DNA from 4 places in the Alkalihalobacterium sp. APHAB7 genome. Region 4 is predicted to be linked to each of the others. Evidence: riboswitches for the same ligand, from Rfam matches in the RefSeq annotation. Region 4 holds a riboswitch; each other region holds the start of a gene.
The links. A riboswitch is a leader RNA that binds a small molecule or an ion and turns the genes downstream of it on or off. The one in region 4 is predicted to bind cobalamin.
Positions count from the first base shown of each region.

Region 1 (2,190 bases), on a different contig from region 4:
GAACCGCCGTATACGGAACCGTACGTACGGTGGTGTGAGAGGTCGGAGGTTAATCACCTCCTCCTACTCGATGAGCTTTATACATTTACTTGTTGACAATGAAAATCATTTTCAATTATTATATAAATGAAAATGATTTTCATTGTTAATATTGATGGAGGAATTGTTAATGAACATGATAAAAAGTACTGTCCGAGGAGCTACTGCTGTTTGTTAAGTTGAAAATGGAGAATACATAGTTGCAGTTGAAAGAGAAGGCATCTTTCGTATGAAAGGACATCATTTAAAAAGTCATTTAGTCTTAAATTAATAGATTGAAAGGGGAATGTTAACATGAGTGAGGTTCTACTTGTTTATGCTAGTATGTCAGGAAATACAGAAGCGATTGCCGATTTAATTGAAGAAGGTTTGCAAGAGGAAAATATGAACGTAACGAAATTAGATGTTGTTGATTGTGACCTTGACCAATTAAATGCATTCGATTCCATCATTTTAGGTGCTTATACATGGGGAGACGGCGAACTGCCTGATGAATTTTTAGATTTGTATGATGAAATGGCTGGGCTGGATTTTACTAATAAACAATTTGCAGTTTTTGGATCTGGAGATACAGCATACGATATCTTTTGTGGTGCTGTAGATTTATTAGAAGCAATGATTGATGAAAGAAATGGTCAAATCGTACAGCCGGGGCTTAAAATAGAGCTAGGCCCGGATGGTGAAGAAGAAACGTGCAAAGATTTTGGTAGAAAGTTTGCACAAGCTGTTAACTTAAAAGCGAGTGTGTAAGTTTATATAGACGAATTATCTATTATTTTGTATAATTAAGTCGTATCTCAATGAATTGAATAGTTAGTTAGCTTTAAGGTCACTCACACGAGTGTGAAAAGGGAAGTTGGTGAAATTCCAACACGGTCGCGCCACTGTAAGTACGAATACTCTTTAATAAACCACTGTCATCTTTGATGGGAAGGTAAAGAGGTATCATTGTACGAGTCAGGAGACCTGCCTTAAAGTATTGTGTAACCTTCGCGGAAAAGGTAAGCAGTGTGATAAGATCTGACTCTTGAAAAAGAGTCCCCTTGTTCTAATGAGAACGACACATAATGGAATGTTTTTAGCATCCAAGTGTTACCTAGGGGATCTATTAAACTGAAACCGAAGCTCTCCCTTTGAAGGAGAGCTTTATTTTTTTACATACTTTCCTTTCCTTTCTTGCAATTCTTTCATTGAATACAAAAAGAAATACAAACTTAAAAGGGGTTGGAGAACATGCAAAAATGGTATATGTGGTTAGTAGCTTCATTACTTATTGTTGGTTTATTAACAGCATGTGGCACAGATAACCAAGAAGAGCCACAAACAGAAGAAGCACCGACGGAAGAAACAGAAGAGCAAACGACAGGTAGTGGAGAAGCCGTGGCTTTTCCGTTAACAATTACTGATGCAACAGGAACTGAGATTGTCATCGAAGAAGAGCCACAAACATTAATCTCGCTAGTTCCAAGTAATACGGAAATTGTTTATGCACTTGAAGCGCTTAATCGTGTCATTGCGGTAACAGATAATGATGACTTCCCAGAGGAAGTAAAAGATATTGAGACAATTGGTGGAATGGAATTTAATGTAGAAAAAATTATCGCTGCAAATCCAGATTTAGTACTAGCGAATGAAATGAACAACGCAGAAGGTTTAGATCAAATTCGTAATGCAGGGGTCCAAGTACTTGTAGTAAATAATGCTTCTTCTTTTGCGCAATTATATGATTCTATTGAAATGATTGGAAACGCAGTTGGAAAGTCAGAAGAGGCTAATAATGTCATAACATCAATGCAAGAGACAATTACTGAAGTACAAACAAAAGCAAGTGAGATTGAGGATGCTGATAAAGCTACTGTATGGGTAGAAATTTGGCCAGCTCCTGATATGTATACAACCGGAAAAGGAACGTTTATGCATGAGATGCTGGAAATGATTAATGCAACAAACGCTGCAGGAGAACAAGAAGGTTGGCCGATGTTTACAGAAGAGGATGCTGTTGTTCTAAATCCAGATGTGATCATTACAACTTATGGTCATGTTGAAGGTATGGAGAATGCAGTTGAAGACGTATTAGCACGTTCAGCTTGGACTGAAGTAGAAGCGGTTAAAAACGAAAGAGTCTTTAATATTGAAGCTAATATTGTAGAA
Region 1 covers NZ_JBLWFS010000009.1:164,807-166,996, reverse strand. The annotation lists gene ACNSTQ_RS11695 (flavodoxin) at 334-789, shown strand; cobalamin riboswitch at 849-1,028, shown strand; gene ACNSTQ_RS11690 (ABC transporter substrate-binding protein) at 1,273-2,190, shown strand, end outside.
Region 1: linked by a shared signal. The riboswitch ahead of ACNSTQ_RS11690 (ABC transporter substrate-binding protein) and the one ahead of cobJ (precorrin-3B C(17)-methyltransferase) in region 4 are both predicted to bind cobalamin.

Region 2 (2,190 bases), on a different contig from region 4:
ATTTTTCTAACTCCTATACTATTCACGAAGATATACTTAAGTTATAATAAAGTTAAAAGTTACCACTTGAGGGGGATTTTTGGTAATTTAATAATTGATATGACGAGAGATTAATGCCAACTCCAAAAAGATGATAGGTGATGACATGTCTTATTTATTTACTATAATAATACCAAGTTTATTATTTTGGTGGCTCTTCTTTTTAGTTCTAGCAAGAATTATGAGTAAAAGTACAACAAACAGTTGGAAGAAAGATTTATTACTGTCATTTATTCAATCTGGACTTCTAATCGCACTACTTCCGCTATTTTCTTATTTTATAGATTTTATTAAGTAGAGAAAAAAGATTAGTAGTACTCCAAACTTCTTCAACCTGCAAGAAAAGATTGAAATATTCTAACGCTAGATATAAGATTACAACATATTGTAAATCTGCTTTAACCAACAACTGCATATTGGAAGTATCGGTGTCGAATACGACTTAATAGGGAATCTGGTGTAAGTCCAGAACTGTCCCCGCAACTGTAAGTGTGGATGAAATGAGATTACCACTGTATAAGTAACGCGTCAGCGGCTTATATGGGAAGGCTCAAAGTAAAAAGAAGCACAAGTCAGGAGACCTGCCTTTAACTTCCAAAAGTTTCAATTTCTTCGGGGGGTGAGAAGATGAGACGGTACAGGCGAATTATATCTTCTTTTCCTTCATAGGGTTAGTACCGTTTAATTTGTAATTACTCTTCCGTCATCGGGAGAGTTTTTTTATTTTCCTATAAGTGTACCGTTTAACTTTTCGATAATACAACTTTCAAAACAAAAAGGAGCTATGTCATGAGTAATAAAATACGGTTCATTTCTGATGTCCATTCTATCAATAAATATATGAGAAACTATCCTTTTCATCCATCATTAAATCGGTTTCGAGAAGCAAAAGAACAACAAGAGGCATTACTAGCAACTCTTGAAAAAGGAAGCCAAATTTGCATTGCTATGGATAAGGAATGGATTGTGGGCTACACCTTAATACTTGATCCGGAAAAAAACGAACGTTGGAGTGTCTTACCCTACATTAAAGTACTTGGAGCAATTGAAGTTGCACCTTCCTATCGAAGCGGAGGGATCGCTAAGAAATTAATTCAGTCCATTTTTGATGATCCACAAATAGAACAATTTATTATTCTATCAATCGAGTATGCTTGGCATTGGGATCTTCCTATGGTCGATGGAAACATTCATTTGTATAAAGCTCTATTAAAACGTTTATTACAAACACAGCAGTTCAATGAAACGGTAACGGACGATCCAGATGTCGCACAATACAAACATAATTTTATGATGGCAAGGTTTGGGAAGGGAGTATCAAGTGATCAAATCAATCAATTTATAAGGCTTGCTAACATGAACTCCATTTACTAATTTAACACGTGAAGGGTAAAAATACTGCAGGTATTGAAGCAAATGACGATAAAGCAATAGAAGAAATGAACAAATTTTTGGTTGGTAAACCACCAAATTAATTACAGGAATGCATAGTAATTCTTCCCGTATATGCGCAGAATGAAAAATTAAGGGAAAAAAAGAAATACGTCTCATTACAGGATATGCCCTGACGGATGATGGGTTGTGGAGAGAACACACGTGGTGCGTCGAGGTAGGTCGAGAGGAAAATATGATTATCGAAACCACCATGTGAGGATTGGTTACTTCGGTTATGTCATGACGGAAGAAGGATCTACCATGTTTTTTTGATCTAGGAAAACTTCACAATCTTCATAATAGAAAAAGGGTAATATAATTTAGATGTGTTGGGTTTAAGTCGAAATAAACCCAACACATAATACTCCATACCCCCAAAACGATATCTTTCCATTTTAGAAAACTGGATTACTCATCTAAATCTAGCAAAACAACACTTTTCAACAGTAATGGTGTAATTTTTGTGACCGTATCCTTACACAGCTTACTTTTTCTCTAGTTCTTCCTCAAAGAAAAAAGTGGCTGGCTGTTCTTTGACCGTGTATGAATATCTTTTCATGTTCTTGACATATTGACTTTTAGAGACGGTTACTGTTTCATCCGTTGCTTTAATTATCACTTGTTCACCATTAGTATACAGATTTTTCTTCATTATATCACCCTCTCTAGATGGATACTTCCATTATAGCTCAATTTCCATAGGAAATATAGGGCGCG
Region 2 covers NZ_JBLWFS010000016.1:26,329-28,518, forward strand. The annotation lists cobalamin riboswitch at 449-643, shown strand; gene ACNSTQ_RS15195 (GNAT family N-acetyltransferase) at 829-1,413, shown strand; gene ACNSTQ_RS15200 (hypothetical protein) at 1,958-2,125, opposite strand.
Region 2: linked by a shared signal. The riboswitch ahead of ACNSTQ_RS15195 (GNAT family N-acetyltransferase) and the one ahead of cobJ (precorrin-3B C(17)-methyltransferase) in region 4 are both predicted to bind cobalamin.

Region 3 (2,190 bases), on a different contig from region 4:
ATTTTCCATGGTCTAACCTCCTTGTTTAAAGATATCCCATACGCTGAGCTGTAAACGTAAGCTCCTCACGAAATTTAGGGTGGGAGATGTCAATCAACGCCTGTGTACGTTCTGAAATGGTTTTATTTCTTAAGTGGGCCACACCGTATTCCGTCACGATAAAGTCAACATCGTTTTTAGAGGTTGTCACGACAGATTTATCATGTAGGTAAGGAACAATCTTTGAGATTTGCTCGTCTTTAGTTGTCGAATGTAAACAAATAATTCCACGGCCATCCCTGCATAATGTCACACCTTTTCCGAAATCAGATTGCCCGCCAGATGAAGAATAATAATTTCCTTTCACCACTTCTGAATTACATTGCCCTAAAAAATCGACTTCAACAGTACCGTTAATCGTTACAAACTGTTCCAATTGAGCAATTTGCTTAATACTGTTCGACTCGTTAACTGGAATCATACATAGGGCAGGGTTTTCATGCATGAACTGGTAGAGTCTCTTGCTGCCAAAAGCAAAGGTAGCAGTTGAAATTCCTTTGTAAAAAGGTTTATTTTGATTTGTAATTGCGCCGCTTTCGTATAAATCTACTAAACTGTCAGGGAACATTTCGGTATAAACACCCAAGTTTCTAAAGTCTTTTAAGTGCTCCATCACGGCATTTGGTATGGATCCAAAACCTATTTGGATTGTGTCACCATCTTTAATTAAGTTAGCAATATTCCGTCCGATCGCTTTATCTTTTTCAGAAATGACCGGTTTCCCAGTTTCAGCTAACGGGGAAGTGTGTTCTACAATGGCCTTAACTTGTGATATATGAATTTGATTTTTACCATACGTTCTCGGCATATGATCATTCACTTCAACGATAATTGCTTTCGCATGGTTGACCAAAGTTGCTGTATAATCACAATTTGTACCTAAGGAAAAATAACCTTCGTTATCAATCGGTGACACTTGAGCGATGATGATTGGATTTTTGACTCTTGTTTTTAACATCTTTGGCAAGTTGGAAAAGTGATTAGGTAAAAGATCAATCATCTGTTTAGCATAAGATTCCCGTTCATGTGAATTTAAAAACATGGATACAATCCTAAGTTTATCTTTTGCTACAGGTACAACTTTTCGAAGAGAGAGCATTTGATAAAGTGTATTGTTTTCAAGACCTTCGAAATCTACTAATGCTTCCATTAAAGCTGGCGGTTCCCCGACAGCGATAGGAGCTATGATCTCATCACCTGGTTCAATTAATTGAACGGCTTTGTTTGCACTCATTACTTTTTCTTGATAGGTTGATAGCATTAACATGCAGTATTCGCTCCTTATTGTCATCTTTTATGTACGTAAATAAAAAACACACTCCCATATATTAATGAGAATGTGTATGTTTTAGGTCGAATCCTTTGCTATCACAATCAAAGCTTCCATCCAAAACACCTCCCCATCCTCGTGGGTAAATAACAGTGTTGCTCTTTAATGGCAGGTCTCCTGGCTTCGAATCAACACATGTATACATCCTTCCCATCTTAAATTGACAGTGGACTAATTCGTACGCATGCTCCTCGTTACAGTGGCGGGACCGCATCGGATTTGCACCGACTTCCCTTTTAAACTTGTTCAACAAGTACCATAAAGCACAATATTCTGTTTGTTGGATTTTATTATAACACTACGTTTTTAGAAAATACAATTAGTAATTTTAATGATAGTATGTTAAAAATCTGTAATCCCGTTTTAGATAATATATAAGAATACTCGCTAAATCGTGTATAATTTGGTAAAGAACACGGGGGTTATAGGAGGGGAAACAAGTGATTTATGAACTGAAATCTGAAGAGTTTCCCAAGTGTCAACCATTAGTGATAAAGGGTAAACATATAGAAATTCAAGCAATAATAGCTGGAAATAATCCCGGTCGTATTTTTGTAGATAACCGATTCGATCCTACTAGCGGGTTCGTTTGGTTTGGGAATCTAGACGGTTTTGCTTTTATTGGGAATGTAAATAATGAGACATTTACTAGAGAAGTAGATGCGTTTTTTAATAATGAAATCATTGGTGAAGCGAAGAGACTCGGACTCCAATGGTTTGAAGGCTTTGGTCACGATCCAAGCTGGGATTCTGCTATTGAGAAGATGTTCAACAAAAGAAACCTTGAAGCTTCTAAACAAAGAGTCTATCTAATGTCTAGA
Region 3 covers NZ_JBLWFS010000006.1:172,195-174,384, reverse strand. The annotation lists gene ACNSTQ_RS08775 (hypothetical protein) at 1-9, opposite strand, end outside; gene ACNSTQ_RS08770 (acetyl-CoA hydrolase/transferase family protein) at 26-1,306, opposite strand; cobalamin riboswitch at 1,459-1,645, opposite strand; gene ACNSTQ_RS08765 (GNAT family N-acetyltransferase) at 1,810-2,190, shown strand, end outside.
Region 3: linked by a shared signal. The riboswitch ahead of ACNSTQ_RS08770 (acetyl-CoA hydrolase/transferase family protein) and the one ahead of cobJ (precorrin-3B C(17)-methyltransferase) in region 4 are both predicted to bind cobalamin.

Region 4 (2,190 bases):
CAGCAGGTATGTCTCCTTGTTCTGGCTGTATTATCGGGATGGGTGAAACCGATGAGCAAATTGTAGAAATTGCTTATTCGTTACGAGAAATTGATGCTGATTCCATTCCAGTTAACTTTTTACATGCGATTCCAGGAACTCCGTTAGAAAATTACAAACGTACGAAACCGATGAAATCCCTAAAAGTACTTGCGTTGATGCGTTTTATTAACCCTTCAAAAGAAATTCGTGTTTCTGGAGGAAGAGAAGTAAACCTTCGTACATTACAACCGTTAGCATTATTTGCTGCAAACTCTATATTCGTAGGTGACTATTTAACTACGAAAGGTCAAGCAGTAACTGAAGACCATAACATTATTGAAGATTTAGGTTTTGAGATAGAAGAGTGTGCTCTATAATTAATCGACAATTTTAGATATTTTTAAAAATGGCTCTTTTTACAAAGATTGTTGCTTCGTGCTTTTGGACCGTAAGCCAAGCAAATGCTTGGCTCTTCACGCTATGCGTGAAGCTTTTGAAAATAAAATAGCCGTTCAGACAAATGAATTTGTCTTGAAAAGGCTATTTTATCTTCAAAAAACGGTCCAAAAGCAACAAAGTTTACGCAAACAGCCTTAAAAATAGATTGACAAACCTTTATCTTTTCAATTAATCTTTTAATACAATCACATATGTTGGGAAAGGGTAAAGATTTTAACATATTAAAATCTTTAAAAGGGAAGTTCGGTGAAAGTCCGACGCGGTCCCGCCACTGTAATTTGGTTGTAGTCTATTAAGCCACTGTTCTATGAATGGGAAGGAATAGATTGCAATAACCATAAGCCAGGAGACCTGCCTTTTCTAACAACACTGTCTGACCTACGGGAGATAGGGAGGTGTTAGAGAGCGGATTTTCTGTATTTAGTATTCATGCGGATTATTTTATTTAGAAGTTATAAGCATCTCTAACCATTACTCTATGGTTAGGGGTGCTTTTTTATTTCGTGTATTGACTTGGTTTATACCTCTAAAAATTAAATTAACCATTAAAGGAGAGATGTAGATGCAGCGAGGTAAGTTATTAATTATCGGATTTGGTCCTGGTAGTGAACAGCATATGACCTTTAGAGCGAAAGAAGCGATTGTAGAAGCTGATTCCATCATCGGTTATAGTACATACGTTGATTTAATTCGTCCGCTAATTACAACTCAAGAAATTGTCAGAACTGGTATGACAGAAGAAGTGACCCGGGCACAAGAAGCTGTTCGCCAAGCGGAAACAGGAAGAAAAGTTGCCGTCATTTCTAGTGGGGATTCAGGGGTTTATGGTATGGCTGGCCTTGTATATGAAGTTCTCATCCAAAAGGGCTGGCAAGAGGAGACGGGTGTTGAGGTAGAAATTATACCTGGCATATCGGCTATTAATTCCTGTGGTTCGTTATTAGGAGCGCCGATCATGCATGATGCCTGTACAATCAGTTTAAGCGATCATCTAACACCGTGGGAATTAATTAAAAAGCGGGTAGATGCTGCTGCCGAAGCAGATTTCGTTATTGCGTTATACAATCCACGAAGTGGGAAAAGAACAAGACAAATTGTTGAGACACAAAAGATTTTATTAAATTACCGTTCGCCAAAAACACCAGTTGGATTGGTGAAAAGTGCTTACCGAGAAAGAGAACAAATTGTTATTACCGATTTAGAGCATATGTTAGACCATGAAATCGGGATGTTAACCACTGTTATTATCGGAAATAACTCTACGTTCATTTATGACGGAAAAATGATTACTCCAAGAGGGTATCAACGGAAATATACGTTGAATGAGACTGAACAACACCTAAAACCACATGAACGGTTAAAGAAAGCAGCAGAACCGTGGGCACTTCATGGAGGCAAGGAAGATGAAAAAATAACAGCTGACAGACCGCTCAGTTCGCGTATGTTAGCAGAAGAGGCAATTTCAAAGCTAGAAATTAAAACAAAACCTTTAGAAAGTGACCAACAACAAGGTGTCTCTTTTCAACAAGAAGATATTTTTGAGTTTGCGGTTTCACCAGGGATTGCTAATAAAAAAATAACGCCGAAACAATTGGCGACATTGGTGGAAACGGTAGGAGATGAAGCAACACTTGAGTATACCCCGGATCACTTAATCAAAATATCTGTTAAGACATCTAACCCAAATGAAATTGCGGAGAGCTTAACAAG
Region 4 covers NZ_JBLWFS010000007.1:114,081-116,270, forward strand. The annotation lists gene bioB (biotin synthase BioB) at 1-398, shown strand, start outside; cobalamin riboswitch at 666-854, shown strand; gene cobJ (precorrin-3B C(17)-methyltransferase) at 1,043-2,190, shown strand, end outside.